DNA from 3 places in the Methylibium petroleiphilum PM1 genome. Region 1 is predicted to be linked to each of the others. Evidence: predicted binding sites of a transcription regulator. Region 1 holds the regulator's gene; each other region holds the start of a gene.
The links. The regulator sigma-54, encoded in region 1, starts transcription at its own class of promoters, with help from an activator protein. The targets are predictions, from matches to a motif close to TGGCANGNAANCTGCTTT.
Positions count from the first base shown of each region.

Region 2: a site for sigma-54 is predicted at 2,039-2,056, ahead of glnA (type I glutamate--ammonia ligase). Genes of this name have one in related genera too.
Region 3: a site for sigma-54 is predicted at 3,047-3,064, ahead of adh (aldehyde dehydrogenase). Genes of this name have one in related genera too.

Region 1 is NC_008825.1:154,760-160,147, reverse strand. It holds gene argS (arginine--tRNA ligase) at 1-32, shown strand, start outside; gene MPE_RS00750 (SPOR domain-containing protein) at 44-676, shown strand; gene MPE_RS00745 (thiol:disulfide interchange protein DsbA/DsbL) at 736-1,380, shown strand; gene lptA (lipopolysaccharide transport periplasmic protein LptA) at 1,488-2,102, shown strand; gene lptB (LPS export ABC transporter ATP-binding protein) at 2,099-2,854, shown strand; gene MPE_RS00730 (RNA polymerase factor sigma-54) at 2,854-4,377, shown strand; partial or broken gene MPE_RS00725 (THUMP domain-containing class I SAM-dependent RNA methyltransferase) at 4,472-5,388, shown strand, end outside.
Region 2 is NC_008825.1:2,219,609-2,224,996, reverse strand. It holds gene MPE_RS10480 (sterol desaturase family protein) at 1-171, shown strand, start outside; gene MPE_RS10475 (EI24 domain-containing protein) at 211-1,086, shown strand; gene MPE_RS10470 (competence/damage-inducible protein A) at 1,110-1,919, shown strand; gene glnA (type I glutamate--ammonia ligase) at 2,143-3,561, shown strand; gene MPE_RS10460 (hypothetical protein) at 3,753-4,268, shown strand; gene glnL (nitrogen regulation protein NR(II)) at 4,261-5,382, shown strand.
Region 3 is NC_008825.1:627,706-633,093, forward strand. It holds gene MPE_RS22615 (hypothetical protein) at 1-52, opposite strand, end outside; gene MPE_RS03005 (enoyl-CoA hydratase) at 205-993, shown strand; gene MPE_RS03010 (DUF779 domain-containing protein) at 984-1,367, opposite strand; gene adh (aldehyde dehydrogenase) at 1,440-2,960, opposite strand; gene lysS (lysine--tRNA ligase) at 3,311-4,837, opposite strand; gene MPE_RS24510 (lipopolysaccharide biosynthesis protein) at 5,005-5,388, shown strand, end outside.

The sequences.
Region 1 (5,388 bases):
TGCTCGGCGTCAGCGCCCCCGACAGGATGTGACCGGAGCTGCCATGCCCTTCTTCCCCTTCTCTCGTCGCTCGTCGCAGCACGGTGGCTTCATCGTCGGCCTGATCGCCGGCCTGCTGATCGGCCTGGCGCTGGCGCTGGGCGTTGCGCTGTACGTTACCAAGGTGCCGATCCCGTTCATCAACAAGGTCCCGCAGCGCACCGCGGAGCAGGACGCGGCCGAGGCCGAACGCAACCGCAACTGGGATCCCAACACGCCGCTGCATGGCAAGAAGCCGGCGCCAGCCGCCTCCGGCGCCGGTGTCCCGGTGGCGCCCGCGGCCTCGGGTCCGGCCACCGGCACGGCACGGCCGGCGCCCGACGGCCGTGACCCGGCCGCGATCCTCGGCGGCGGCCCGGCCCGGCCCGGCCCGGACCTGTCCACCACCGGCGCGTCCGAGGCGTTTGTCTATTTCGTGCAGGTCGGCGCCTACGCGCGCACCGAGGAAGCCGAGGCCCAGCGCGCCAAGCTGGCGATCCAGGGCTTCGAGTCCAAGATCACCGAGCGCGAGCAATCGGGCCGGACGATGTACCGTGTGCGCGTCGGCCCGTTCGTGCAGCGCGCCGAGGCCGAGAAGGTGAAGGAAACGCTGGACGGCGCCGGCATGGTGTCGGCGCTGGTGCGGGTGCAGAAATGAACTTCGCGGCGTGGGGACGACTCCACCGCTGCGTCTGTCTGAACGCTGAAAGGATGCTCATGAACCGTCGTGACTTCACGACCCTGTCGCTGGCCACCACCTGCGTCGGACTGCTGCCGGCCTTCGGCCACGCCCAGGGCGGTCCGGTCGAGGGCAAGGACTACGTGAAGCTGTCGCAGCGCCAGCCGACGCAGGACCCGAAGAAGCTCGAGGTCGTGGAGTTCTTCTGGTACGGCTGCCCGCACTGCCACGCCTTCGAGCCGATGCTCGAAACCTGGGTCAAGAAGCTGCCGCCGGACATCACCTTCCGGCGCCTGCCGGTCGCCTTCCGCGAGGTGCCGTTCGTGCTGCACCAGAAGCTGTACTTCGCGATCGAGGCCCTGGGGCTGGTCGACACCCTGCACCGCAAGGTCTTCACCGCGATGCACGTCGAACGCAATCCGCTGAACACGCCCGAGGCGATCGGCGACTTCGTGGCGAAGAATGGCGTCGACAAGGCCAAGTTCCTCGACGTGATGAACTCGTTCTCGGTGCAGACCAAGGCCCGCCAGGCCGCCGCGCTGTCGGCCGGCTACAAGATCGACGGCACGCCGGCGATCGGCATCAACGGGTCCTACTACACCTCGGGTTCGCTGGCCGGCAGCAACGACCGCGCGCTGGCGATCACCGACCACCTGATCGCGCAGATCCGCAAGGGCGGCTGACCCTCGTTTGGCGTCGACGCGACAGCGGCCGCCGGAGCGGCGGCCGGCCGTGGCAAGCGGTCGAACTCACCCTAGAATCGGCAGCAAGATTCATGCCGATTCCCTCCATGTCCGCTCCGACCCCCTATCCTGCATCGCGGTGCACCTTGCTGGCGCAGCCTGTTTGCCGGGCCGTCCTGGCGGTGCTGGGGCTGGCCCTGCTGCCGGCCTTCGCCGCCGAAAAGGCTGACCGCACCCAGCCGCTGGCCTTCACTGCCGACTCGGCCCGGGTCGACGAGGTCAAGCAATTGAACATCCTGTCGGGCAACGTCGAGATCACCAAGGGCAGCATCGTCATCCGCGCCGACCGCGTGGAGGTGCGCCAGAGTCCCGAGGGCTACCAGTCCGCGGTGGCGACCGGCTGGCCGAACAAGCGTGCCTACTTCCGCCAGAAGCGCGGCAGCAACGACGAGTACATCGAGGGCGAGGCCGAGCGCCTCGAGTACGACGGCCGCGGCGACACCGTGCGGCTCGTGAACCAGGCCGTGCTGCGGCGCTTCCGCGGCAGCACGCTGGCCGACGAAGTGGCCGGCAACACCATCTCCTACGACAACGTGACCGAGGTCTTCCAGGTGCTCGGCGGCCCGGCCTCCGCGGCCGCGCCAGGCCGGGTGCGCGGCGTGCTGACGCCGCGCGAGAACCCGGCTTCTGCGCCCAACTCCGGGGCGGGGACGCGGCCATGAACACGGCGATGGCGAGCCGCCTGGAGGCTCGCGGACTGCAGAAGAGCTACGGCGCCCGCAAGGTCGTCAAGGACGTGCACCTGGCCGTTGCGGCCGGCGAGGTGGTGGGCCTGCTGGGCCCGAACGGCGCCGGCAAGACCACCAGCTTCTACATGATCGTGGGCCTGGTGCGCGCCGACGCCGGCGAGATCCGCATCGACGGCGCGCCGATCGAGCGCCTGCCGATCCACCAGCGCTCGCGCCTCGGGCTGTCCTACCTGCCGCAGGAAGCCTCGATCTTCCGCAAGCTCACCGTCGAGGAGAACATCCGCGCGGTGCTGGAGCTGCAGTTCGACGAGCGCGGCAAGGCCTACACCAAGGCACGCATCGACGAGCTGCTCGACGGCCTGCTGCACGACCTGTCGATCGACAAGCTGCGCGACAGCCCGGCACCGGCACTGTCGGGCGGCGAGCGGCGGCGCGTCGAGATCGCCCGCGCGCTGGCCACGCAGCCGCGCTTCATCCTGCTCGACGAGCCGTTCGCCGGCGTCGATCCGATCGCGGTGATCGAGATCCAGCGAATCATCGGCTTCCTCAAGAGCCGCGGTATCGGCGTGCTGATCACCGACCACAACGTGCGCGAGACCCTGGGCATCTGCCACCGCGCCTACATCATCAGCGAAGGACGCGTGCTGGCCGAAGGCACCCCCGAGCAGATCGTCGAGAACGCCGACGTCCGCAAGGTCTACCTCGGCGAGCACTTCAGGATGTGATGAAGCCTTCCCTGCAGGTCCGTTTTTCGCAGCATCTGGCGCTCACGCCGCAGCTTCAGCAGTCGATCCGGCTGCTGCAGCTTTCCACGCTCGAGCTTCACCAGGAAGTCGAGCAGATGCTGGAGCAGAACCCCTTCCTCGAAGTGGAGGAAGATGCGCCGACCCCGTTCGACGCGCCGGTGGAGCGCGCCACGGCCACGGAGCGCCAGGCCGATGACGCCTGGGAGGGCTCGGGGTCCGAGGTGGCCGCCGACCCCGAGCCGGTCGCGGTGGATGCGGCCGAGTTCGGCACCACCGAGCGCGAGGACTGGGAGAACGGCACCGAGCGCGAGGACTTCGACGGCATCCGCGAGACGCCCGGCAAGGCCGGCAACAACGACAGCGACGAGTTCGACCCCATGGAGCGCAGCAGCGCCGGGGTGAGCCTGCAGGACCACCTGCGCGACCAGTTGCGCGGCATGCGCCTGAGCGACGAGGACCGCGGCGCGGTGATGGTGCTGATCGAATCGCTCGACGAGGACGGCTACCTGGCCGACCCCCTGGAAGAGATCGCCCAGCGCCTGGCCGGCGACGAGGACGACATCGCGGTCGAGGAGCTGCTCGACCGCCTGCGCTGCGCGCTGAAGTGGCTGCACAACCTGGAGCCGCTGGGCGTCGGTGCGCGCGACCTGTCGGAGTGCCTGACGCTGCAGCTGCGGGCCGGACCGCGCTGCGAGGCGCAGATGATCGCGATCCTGATCTGCAAGTACCACCTCGAGTTGCTGGCGCGGCGCGACGGCAAGAAGCTGATGGCGGCCACCGGCGCCGACGAGGAGCTGCTGAAGGCCGCGCAGGCGCTGATCGTGCGCTGCGAGCCCAAGCCCGGCCGGCCCTTCACCAAGGCCGAGGCCAACATCATCGTGCCCGATGTCATCGTGCAGAAGGCCGGCCGCGGCTGGCGCGTGGTGCTCAACCCCGACGTGATGCCCAAGCTGCGCATCAACGACCTCTACGCCCAGGCCATCAAGCAGCAGCGGGGCGCGCGCACCGAATCGGGCGCGGGCCTGAGCTCGCGGCTGCAGGAGGCGCGCTGGTTCATGAAGAACATCCTGCAGCGCTTCGACACCATCCAGCGCGTGTCGCAGGCCATCGTCGAGCGGCAGAAGGCCTTCTTCAGCCACGGCGCGATCGCGATGAAGCCACTGGTGCTGCGCGAGATCGCCGACGAGCTGGGTCTGCACGAGTCGACCATCTCGCGCGTGACCACCGCCAAGTACATGTCCACGCCCTACGGCACCTTCGAGCTGAAGTATTTCTTCGGCTCCTCGCTCAACACCGAGGCCGGTGGCAATGCGTCGAGCACCGCGGTGCGTGCGCTGATCAAGCAGCTGGTCAGTGCCGAGGATGCCAAGAAGCCGCTGTCGGACAGCCAGCTCAGCAGCATGCTGGAAGAGCAGGGCATCCAGGTGGCGCGCCGCACGGTGGCGAAGTACCGCGAGGCGCTGAAGATCGCGCCGGCCAACCTGCGGCGCACGATGATGTAACGACGAGGTCTCGGGCCCGAACCGGCAACAAGACCCGGCGCCCCGCCCGGTGTCGACCGAGGCGCGAGCGCAACCCTCGAACCCCTCTGCACGCATGAACGTCGCCCTTCCGCCCGACGCCCCGTCGTCCTCCTTGTTCCTCCCCTGCGCGGCCGGCGTCGAGGCGCTGCTCGCCGACGAGGTGGCCCGGCTGCTGCCGGGCGCGGCGGCGCAGACGCAGCGCGGCGGCGTGATGGTGCGCGGCGGCCCGCGCGAGGCGATGGCACTCAACCTGGGCAGCCGGCTCGCCCAGCGCGTGCTGTGGCAGGTGGCCGATGCGCCCTACCGCAGCGAGGACGACCTGTACGCGTTGGCCCGCAGCCCGCGCTGGCCCGACTGGATCACGCCGACGCAGACCCTGAAGGTGGACGTGACCGCGCAGCGCGCGCCGCTCAAGAGCCTGAACTTCGCCGCGCTGCGCATCAAGGACGGTGTCTGCGACGCGATGCGCGACGCGCTCGGCGCGCGCCCGAGCGTCGACACCCGCCGCCCCGACCTGCCGCTGCTGCTGCACCTAGCGCCCGAGCACGCCACGCTGTATGTCGACACCTCGGGCGAGGCGCTGTTCAAGCGCGGCTGGCGCGAGGACCAGGGCGAGGCGCCACTGAAGGAGACGCTGGCTGCCGCGATGCTGGCCGCCGCCGGCTGGCAGGGCCGCGAGGCCGACGGCCCGCTGCTCGACCCGGTGTGCGGCTCCGGCACGATCGCGATCGAGGCGGCGCAGATCGCCTGCGGCATTGCCCCCGGCTCGCTGCGGCGCTTCGCGTTCGAGCGCCTCGGGCCGTTCCGCGACGCCGGCACCCAGCGTGCCTGGCGCGAGCTGCGCGAGGCCGCGCGGGCGGCCGTGCATGCCAGCGCGGTGCCCATCTTCGCCGGCGACGTGGCCTTCCGCATGACCGATTTCGCGGCGCGCAACGCGGCACGCGCCGGCGTCGCTGCCGCGATCGAGCTGAAGACGGTCGACGCGCTGCA
Region 2 (5,388 bases), 2.0 Mb from region 1:
GCGGTGCTGTTCCCGCTGTGGGACGTGCTCTTCGGCACCGCGAACTTCGAGAACCGCTACGACCCGACCGGCGTGCGCGACCAGCTGCCTGGCGAGGGCGCGCGCGACTACGGCCGCGGCTTCTGGGCCCAGCAATTGCGCGGGTTGCAGCGCCTGTTCGGGCGTGCCTGAGCGACGGCGCGTCCGGCGGCCCTTGGGTATGCTCATCGGATGAAGCAACTGGTCGATTCCTTCTGGCGGGCCGCCGCCTACTGTCTGCACCCGCGCGTCATCTGGCTGTCGGTGCTGCCGCTGCTGCTGACCGGCGTGCTGGCCGCGGTCCTGGGCTACTTCTTCTGGGAGAGTGCGCTGATCGCCGTGCGCACCCAGCTTGATGCCTGGTCGCTGACCGGCAGTGCGCTCGGCTGGCTCGAATCGGTCGGCGCGGGCAGCCTGCGGACCCTGGTCGCGCCGCTGATCGTGCTGGCGCTGGCGGTGCCTGCGCTGGTGATCCTGTCGCTGCTCGCGGTGGCCCTGATCATGATGCCCAGGCTGGTCGACCTGGTGGCGCAGCGGCGCTTCGCCGCGCTCGAACGCCGGCATGGCGAGCCGGTGTGGCGCAGCGTGCTGTACTCGCTGGGCGCGACCTTGCTGGCGGTGGGCGCGCTGGTGATCTCGATGCCGCTGTGGCTCGTGCCGCCGCTGGTGCTGTTGCTGCCTCCGCTGATCTGGGGCTGGCTCAGCTACCGCGTGATGAGTTTCGATGCGCTCGCCGAGCACGCGACGCGCGACGAGCGGCGCGAACTGATGCGCGTGCACCGCCTGCCGCTGCTGGGCATCGGCATCGTCACCGGCTACCTGGGTGCAGCGCCCGCGCTGGTGTGGGCGGTGAGCGCCGCGCTGCTGGTGTTCGCGCCGGTGCTGATCGTGGTGTCGGTGTGGCTGTACACGCTGGTGTTCGCGTTCTCGTCGCTGTGGTTCAGCCACTACTGCCTGGCCGAGCTGCAGGCGCTGCGCGAACGCAGTGCCGCGCTGACGCCGCCGCGGCCTGATGCGATCGGGATCGATGCCGTGCCGGCGGCGCCGCCGGCGCTGCCGCCGGTCTGAGTGGCCGCCGAGGGAAAACGAACATGGAATTCGGACTGCTGATCATCGGGGACGAGATCCTGTCGGGCAAGCGCCAGGACAAGCACCTCGCCAAGACCATCGAACTGCTGGCCGAACGCGGCCTGCAGCTGGCCTGGGCGCGCTACGCCGGCGATGACCGCGCGCGCATCACCGCGGACCTGCGCGACGCCTTCGCCAGCGGTGCGGCGGTGTTCTCCTGCGGCGGCATCGGCGCGACGCCGGACGACCACACGCGCCAGTGCGCGGCGGCGGCGCTCGGCGTGCCGCTGGCGTTGCACCCGCAGGCGCGCGACCTCATCCTCGAGCGCATGCGCGATGTGGCGGCGGAGCAGGGCCTACCCTACGAACCCGATCGCGACGACAACCGCCACCGGCTCAACATGGGCGTGTTCCCCGAAGGCGCGCGCCTCATCCCCAATCCGTACAACAAGATCGCCGGTTTCACACTCGACGGTCCGGCCGGCGGTGCCGTGCATTTCGTCCCCGGCTTCCCGGTGATGGCGTGGCCGATGATGGCCTGGGTGCTCGACACGCACTACGGTCACCTGCGCGGCGGCGGCCAGGCCGAGCGCTCGGTGATCGTCTACGGCGCCATGGAGGCCACGCTGACGCCGCTGATGGAGGCCATCGAGGCCGAGTTCGGCGACGTCAAGGTGTTCAGCCTCCCGAGCGTCGACCACCCGGAGCACGGGCGCCACATCGAGCTCGGCGTGAAGGGCGCCAACGCGCTCTCGCTGGGTCGCGCCTACGCCGTGCTGCTGGAGGGACTGGCCAACCACGGAGCCAGGCTAGGCCCCGAAATGGTGCGATGACGACGCCCGGAATCGCCCGGTTAAGGTGCGTAATCCGCGTTGAATTGGTGCCTGATCGATCCGCCTTGCCGTCCATGGGCCGTCGAGGCGCACGCGTGCACCGTTCGTGCTCCTGTCCTGGGCATGGTTTCTGCTAAATTTCCAAGAGCCCTTTCCGGCCATTGCCGGGGCCTCTCAGCCCCATTTCCCCCACACCGACACAACGTCCCGCTAGGAGCACCTGATGGCCAACAAGACCGTCGCCGACGTGATGAAGATGGTGAAGGAAAACGAGATCAAGTTCGTTGATTTCCGTTTCACCGACACCCGCGGCAAAGAGCAGCACGTATCCGTGCCCGTCTCGCATTTCGACGAAGACAAGTTCACGTCGGGCCACGCCTTCGATGGCTCTTCGATCGCCGGCTGGAAGGGCATCGAAGCCTCCGACATGCAGCTGATGCCCGACCCGAACACGGCCAACATCGACCCGTTCTTCGAAGAGCCGACGCTGATCCTGACCTGCGACGTCATCGACCCGGCCGACGGCAAGGCCTACGAGCGCGACCCGCGCTCGCTTGCCAAGCGCGCCGAGGCCTACATGAAGGCCTCGGGCCTGGGCGATGCCGCCTACTTCGGCCCGGAGCCGGAGTTCTTCGTGTTCGACAGCGTGCGCTGGAGCAACGACATGTCGGGCTGCTTCGCCAAGATCGAGAGCGAGGAAGCCGCCTGGAACACCGGCAAGGAATACGAGCATGGCAACTCGGGCTTCCGTCCGGCCGTCAAGGGCGGCTACTTCCCGGTGCCGCCGGTCGATTCGGGCCAGGACCTGCGTTCGGAGATGTGTCTGATCCTCGAATCCCTGGGCATCCCGGTCGAGGTGCACCACCACGAGGTGGCGAATGCCGGCCAGATGGAGATCGGCACGAAGTTCAGCACGCTGATCCAGCGCGCCGACTGGGTGCAGCTGCAGAAGTACGTGATCCACAACGTGGCCCATGCCTACGGCAAGACCGCGACCTTCATGCCCAAGCCCATCGTCGGCGACAACGGCTCGGGCATGCACGTTCACCAGTCGGTCTGGAAGGACGGCAAGAACCTGTTCGCCGGTGACGGCTACGCCGGCCTGAGCGAGTTCGCGCTGTTCTACATCGGCGGCATCATCAAGCACGCCCGTGCGCTGAACGCGATCACGAACCCCGGCACCAACAGCTACAAGCGCCTGGTGCCCGGCTTCGAAGCCCCGGTGAAGCTGGCCTACTCGGCCAAGAACCGCTCGGCCTCGATCCGCATCCCCTACGTGGCGAACCCGAAGGGCCGTCGTGTCGAGGCGCGCTTCCCCGATCCCCTGATGAACCCCTACCTGGGTTTCGCGGCGCTGCTGATGGCCGGCCTGGACGGCGTGGAGAACAAGATCCACCCGGGCGAAGCCGCCACCAAGGACCTGTACCACCTGCCGCCGGAAGAGGACGCGAAGATCCCGACCGTCTGCGCCAGCCTCGAGCAGGCGCTCGAGTACCTGGAGAAGGACCGTGCCTTCCTCACCAAGGGGGGCGTGTTCACCGACTCCTACCTCGACGCCTACATCGACCTCAAGATGCAGGAAGTCACGCGCTTCCGCATGGCGACCCATCCGGTCGAGTTCGACATGTACTACACGCTCTGATCGCCGAGGCGGGCCTGCGGGCCCGCCGACCGGCGCGCAAGTCGCGTGTGAGCAAGGGACGGCATCTGCCGTCCCTTTTTCTTGGCGGCGCTGTGTGCTCCAGCCGCCCACCGCGCGTTGAATGCGGGATGCCGGATACTCCGGTCGCAGGGCGTCGCGCTGTTGCGGATCGTCAGGATGAAGGAGTCGGGATGAGTCGATGGACGGTTGAACTGCGCGTGCTGGTCGCGGCAGGGCTGGTGAGCTCGGCCGCTGGCGCGGGGGCCCAGGAGCCCGTCATCTACAAGTGCCCGGGCAACCTGTACACCAGCGCCTACACGCCGAAGGAGGCCGCCGCCAAGGGCTGCAAGACGCTCGAGGGCGCGCCGATCACGGTGATCCAGGCGCCGGCGCGGCGCGCTCCGGCCGCCACGCCGAGCGGCGAATCGCGTCCCGCAGACAGCCGTGTCGACCCGGCCGACCAGCGGGCGCGCGACACCGACAAGCGCCGCATCCTCGAGACCGAGCTGCGCCGCGAAGAGGAGCGCCTGACGGCGCTGAAGCAGGAGTACAACAACGGCCAGCCCGAGCGACGCGGCGACGAGAAGAACTACCAGAAGTACCTCGACCGCGTGGCCGAGATGAAGGCCAGCATCGAGCGCTCCGAGTCCGACGTGGCGGCCCTGCGGCGCGAGCTCTCCAAGGTCACCGGCGGCAGCGGTGGCTGAGCGGCGCGGCATCGCCGTCGCGGCCGGCACGACAAGCACGACACTGCCGGCTGCGGCGCACTGGAGCGAGGCCTTCGACCTGCTCGCCACCATGGTGGCGGTGGTCCAGCCCGACGGGCGCTGCCTGTTCGCCAACGCGGCGTTCGAGAACGTCCTGGGCCTGTCGCGCCGCAACGTGCTGCGGCGCGACTGGTTCGAATGGTTCGTCGATCCCTCGCTGCTGCGGGACACCGTCGCCGCGGTGGCCTGCAACGAGTTCTCGACCAGCCGCCTCGACGCCCAGCTCAAGCGGCCCTTCGTGTCACCCGGTGAGCCGCTGCTCGTGCACGTGATCGTCAACCAGATGGAGCAGTCCGACGTCACGCTGGTCGAGCTGATCGAGATCGAGCAGCAGACCCGGCAGGACCGCGAGGAGCGCGCGCTGGACCAGGTGCGCGCCACCAAGGAGCTGATTCGCAACCTGGCGCACGAGATCAAGAACCCGCTGGGCGGCATCCGTGGCGCGGCGCAACTGCTGCAGATGGAGGTCGAGTCCAAGGGCCTGAGCGAATACGCCCAGGTCATCATCCACGAGGCCGACCGCCTGCAGGCGCTGGTCGACCGGCTGCTGGCGCCGCACCGCCGCCCGCACGTGGTGGGCGACGTCAACATCCACGAGGTGTGCGAGCGGGTGCGCGCCCTGATCGTGGCCGAGTTTCCCCGCGGGCTCCGGATCGAACGCGACTACGACACATCCATCCCCGACTTCCGCGGCGACCGCGAGCAGCTGATCCAGGCGGTGCTGAACATCGCCCACAACGCCGCCCAGGCGCTGGGCGAGCGCATGGTGGCCGGTGACGCCCGCATCGTGCTGCGCACGCGGATCGCCCGGCAGGTCACGCTCGGCAAGCAGCGCTTTCGTTTGGCACTGGAATTGCATATTGAGGACAACGGTCCGGGCGTTCCCGAGGCCATCCGTGATCGCATCTTCTACCCCCTGGTTTCTGGGCGCGATGGCGGATCGGGCTTGGGGCTCACACTGGCACAGACCTTCGTGGCGCAACATCAGGGCACGATCGAATGCGAGAGTGAACCGGGCAGGACGCTGTTCAAAATCACGATGCCGTTACCCTGACCCGTT
Region 3 (5,388 bases), 470 kb from region 1:
GGGTGGCAATCTCGTTGCGACCTTGTTCCGTCTTGCGGTAGATGGTGCTCATGCGTTCCGACGAAGAAAACTTCGCAAGTTTGTAAGACTAGCGCAAGCTGATGTCCCCGGCTGCGTCACCCGGTCGGCTGCGCAGCAGCAGGTGCGAAGGACAGCACGCCGCTGCCCGTTACAGTGTCACCTACTGCGAAAGGACGCCCTGACATGGACTACCAGCATCTGCTGACCGAAGTGCGCGGCAGCGCCGCGCTGAAGACCGGGTGGATCACTCTGAACCGGCCCAAGGCGCTGAATGCGCTCAACGATGCGCTGATGGACGAACTGGGCGACGCGCTGCGGGTCTACGATGCCGACGCCTCGATCGGCTGCGTGGTGATCACCGGCAGCGAGAAGGCCTTCGCCGCCGGCGCCGACATCGGCGGCATGGCGTCGCAGACCTACATGGACGCCTACAAGGGCGACTTCATCACCCGCAACTGGGAGGCGGTGCGCAGCGTGCGCAAGCCGGTGATCGCGGCAGTGGCCGGCTACGCGCTGGGCGGTGGCTGCGAGCTGGCCATGATGTGCGACCTGATCATCGCCGCGGACACGGCGCGCTTCGGTCAGCCGGAGATCAAGCTCGGCATCATCCCCGGCGCTGGCGGCACGCAGCGGCTGCCGCGGGCGGTCGGCAAGGCCAAGGCGATGGACCTGGTGCTGACGGCACGCATGATGGATGCGGCCGAGGCCGAGCGCGCCGGCCTGGTGTCACGCGTGGTGCCGGCCGATCGCCTGCTGGCCGAGGCCCAGGAGGCGGCGGACGCGATCGGCGCGATGGGGTTGCCGGCCATCCTGGTGGCCAAGGAGTGCGTGAACCGCGCCTACGAGTCGCCGCTGTCGGACGGCGTGTGGTTCGAGCGGCGCATGTTCCAGTCGCTGTTCGGCACCGAGGACCAGAAGGAAGGCATGGACGCCTTCGCGAACAAGCGCAAGCCGGTGTTCCGTCACCGCTGAGCGGCAGCGCGCTCGTCCTCCAGGATCTGCGCGAACTCCTCGTCGGTGAACAGCCTCGACCGGGTGTGGAAGGCCTTGCCTTCCGGCCCCTCGAGCGAGAAGGTGCCGCCGCCGTGGCCGTCGATCACGTCGATGATCAGCTGGGTGTGCCGCCAGTACTCGTACTGCGACTTGCTGATGTAGAACGGGCAGCCGCCGATGTCGCCGAGGTACACGTCACCGGCACCGATGGTGAGTTCGCCCGGCAGGTAGCAGTTGGCGGCGCTGTTGTCGCAGCATCCGCCCGACTGGTGGAACATGAGTTCGCCATGTTTCCGCTTGAGCAGCTCGATGAGCTCGACCGTCGCGGGTGTGGCAATGACTTTGTCGACCATGTGGATCACCCATGGAAAAAGGGGGTGGATGCCCACCCCCTCTGGTTTGCAGGCGCAGCGCCGGCTTCGCGATCAGAAGAAGCCGAGCTTGTTCTCGCTGTAGCTGACCAGCAGGTTCTTGGTCTGCTGGTAGTGGTCGAGCATGACCTTGTGGTTCTCGCGGCCGATGCCCGACTCCTTGTAGCCGCCGAAGGCGGCGTGCGCGGGGTAGGCGTGGTAGCAGTTGGTCCACACGCGACCGGCCTTGATGGCGCGGCCCATACGGTAGGCCACGTTGCCGTTGCGGCTCCACACGCCGGCGCCCAGGCCGTACAGCGTGTCGTTGGCGATGGCGAGGGCTTCCGCCTCGTCCTTGAAGGTGGTCACGGCCAGCACCGGGCCGAAGATCTCCTCCTGGAAGATGCGCATCTTGTTGTGGCCCTTGAAGATGGTGGGCTGCACGTAGTAGCCGCCGTCGAGGTCGCCGCTCATCTGGGCCTGCTGGCCGCCGATCAGCACCTGCGCGCCTTCCTGCTTGCCCAGGTCGAGGTAGGACAGGATCTTGGTCAGCTGTTCCTTCGAGGCCTGCGCGCCGATCATCGTGTCGGTGTCGAGCGGGCTGCCCTGCTTGATCGCGGCCACGCGCTTGAGGGCGCGCTCCATGAACTTGTCGTAGATCGACTCGTGGATCAGCGCGCGCGACGGGCAGGTGCAGACCTCGCCCTGGTTGAACGCGAACAGCACCAGGCCCTCGATCGCCTTGTCGAGGAAGGCGTCGTCCTTGTCCATCACGTCGGCGAAGAACACGTTCGGCGACTTGCCGCCCAGCTCCAGCGTGGCCGGGATCAGGCTGTTGGCGGCGGCCTGCGCGATCACGCGGCCGGTGGAGGTGGAGCCGGTGAAGGCGATCTTGGCGATGCGCTTGCTGGTGGCCAGCGGCATGCCGGCTTCACGACCGAGGCCGTTGACGATGTTCAGCACGCCCGGCGGCAGCAGGTCGGCGATCAGCTCGGCCAGCACCAGGATGCTCACCGGGGTCGACTCGGCCGGCTTCAGCACCACGCAGTTACCGGCGCCCAGGGCCGGCGCCAGCTTCCAGGCGGCCATCAGGATCGGGAAGTTCCAGGGAATGATCTGGCCGACGACGCCGAGCGGCTCGTGGAAGTGGTAGGCCACCGTGGTTTCGTCGATCTCGCTGACGCCGCCTTCCTGCGCGCGCACGCAGCCGGCGAAGTAGCGGAAGTGGTCGGCGCTCAGCGGGATGTCGGCGTTGAGCGTTTCGCGCATCGGCTTGCCGTTGTCCACCGATTCCGCGTAGGCCAGCAGTTCCACGTTGGCGTCGATGCGGTCGGCGATCTTCAGCAGCACGTTGGCGCGCTCGGCGGCCGAGGTGCGGCCCCACTTGTCGGCGGCGGCGTGGGCGGCGTCGAGCGCCAGCTCGATGTCCTCCGGGCCCGAACGGGCGGCGCGGGTGTAGGTCTTGCCGGTGATCGGCGTGATCACGTCGAAATACTGTCCCTTCACGGGGGCCACGAACTTGCCGCCGATGAAGTTGTCGTACTGGGCCTTGAAGGCGACCTTGGAATCGGAGGAGCCGGGAGGGGCGTAGCGCATGGGGTGTCTCCAAAGAAAGTGGGATGAGCGGGTAATCCGTCGTTTGCGACTGCAGGGGCCGCGTGCCGGTTGCCTTGGGGTCTGACAGGGCAGGGTTCGTGCCACGCGGCACACGGGGCCGCGCAACGACCGATCCATTGCAGTAATCGCGAAGAAGGATTGCTACCGGCTGCGCCATCCAGGGTCGCGGCGGCGTCACTTGCTACCTGGTGGAGCAACAGCGGAGCAGGCGCGCAGGAAATCAACCTATGCGATCAACTGCATAGGATGAGGCGACGAAGATCCGCATCGATGCGGGCATCGGCGCCCTGCATCGATGCGACGCCGTGGCGTGCGCGGTTCGGCTCGGCTCAGCCCTCGCGCCGCAGCGCGGGGAACAGGATCACGTCGCGGATGTTCGGCGAGTCGGTCAACAGCATCATCAGTCGGTCGATGCCGATGCCGCAGCCGCCGGTGGGCGGCAGGCCGTGCTCGAGCGCGCGGATGTAGTCGGTGTCGAAGTACATCGCCTCCTCGTCACCGGCGTCCTTGTTCGAGGCCTGGGCCGCGAAGCGCGCGGCCTGGTCCTCGGGGTCGTTGAGCTCCGAGAAGCCGTTGCCGAACTCGCGGCCGGTGATGAAGAGCTCGAAGCGCTCGGTGATCGTCGGGTCGGCATCGGAGGCGCGGGCCAGCGGCGACACCTCCACCGGGTAGTCGACGATGAAGGTCGGCTGCCACAGCTTTTCCTCGACGGCCGCCTCGAACAGGCCGAACTGCAGTTCGGCGAGCGACCAGTGCGCCGGAGCCTTCTCGCCATGCGCTTCGAGCTTCGCGCGCAGCACCGTGGTGTCGGCGGCTTCCGCCGCGCTCAATCCTGCATGGGCGATCAGCGAGTCGCGCACCGAGAGCCGCGCGAACGGCGATTCCAGGTCGACGGCCTGCCCACCGTAGGCGAGCTGCGCCGTGCCCACCGCCTTGCGCGCGGCGTGGCGCAGGATCTGCTCGGTGAAGTCCATCAGGTCGTGGTGGGTCCAGTAGGCCGCGTAGAACTCCATCATCGTGAACTCGGGGTTGTGCCGGACCGACACGCCCTCGTTGCGGAAGTTGCGGTTGATCTCGAACACCCGCTCGAAGCCGCCCACCACCAGCCGCTTCAGGTAGAGCTCGGGCGCGATGCGCAGGAACATCTGCTGGTCGAGCGCGTTGTGGTGCGTCACGAAGGGCTTGGCGTTCGCGCCGCCGGGGATGGGGTGCAGCATCGGCGTCTCGACCTCGAGGAAGCCGTGCTCGACCATGAACTGCCGGATCGAGCTCACGGCCTTGCTGCGCGCGCGGAAGCGCTCGCGCGAGGCCTCGTCCATGATCAGGTCGACCTCGCGCTGGCGGTACTTGAGCTCCTGGTCGGCCATGCCGTGGAACTTGTCGGGCAGTGGCCGCAGGCTCTTGGTCAGCAGCCGGATCGTGCCGACCTTGAGGCTCAGCTCGCCGGTGCGGGTCTTGAACAGCGTGCCCTCGGCGCCGAGGATGTCGCCCAGGTCCCAGTGCTTGAAGGCGGCCAGCGCCTCCGGGCCGACGGCGTCGGACGTGATGTAGAGCTGGATGCGGCCCGAGCCGTCCTGCAGCGTCGCGAAGCAGGCCTTGCCCATCACGCGCTTGAGCATCATGCGGCCGGCGATGCGGGCCGGGATGGCCAGCGCCTCCAGCTCCTCGGCGCTCTTGCCCTCGTGCAGGCGGTGCAGGTCGACGGCATGGTCGCCCGGCTTGAAGTCATTGGGGAAGGCGGCTCTCCCCGTGGCCTGGGCCTGCGCACGCAGTGCAGCGAGCTTCTCGCGGCGTTCGGCGATCAGCTGGTTGTCGTCGGTGCCGGGCGTGGCGGCGTTCGGGGGCGTGGTGGTCATGGGGTGGTCCTGGGAGCGGCGGCACGCGGGCAGGGCGCACGCGGCGGGCAAGCGGCGGATTTTAGAGACTGGCTCCGTGCCACCGGCCGGGGCCACCGGTCGAGGCGCGGCCGGGCCGCGCCGTCCCCGACAATCGGACGCCGCCCCTTCCGTCGCCGACCGCCCCGATGCCGCCCCGCTCGCTCGCCCGTGGCGCCGCCCTGAATCTGGCGGCGCGCTTCGCCGCGGTGTTGCTCGGCCTGGCCATCCTGGTCACGGTGGCCCGGCTCGGTCCGGCGGTGCAGGGGGCGTTCGCGCTGTTCGTGGCGGTGGAGGCCGCGCTGCTGACGTTGTTTTCCGGGCTGGGTCTGCTGCTGGCGCGCGAGGTGTCGCACCGCGAGGTGCCGCCGGCACCGCTGCTCGCCGCGCTGTTGCGCGCGGCGCTGGGGCTGGGGCTGGCGGCTGCCGCGGGCCTGCTGGCCGTGTCGGCCGGTTCGGAGGCGGCGCCCTACCGCCACCTGTGGCTGCTCGCGCTGGCTGCCCCCTTCCTGCTGCTGGTGCCGACCGCCAGC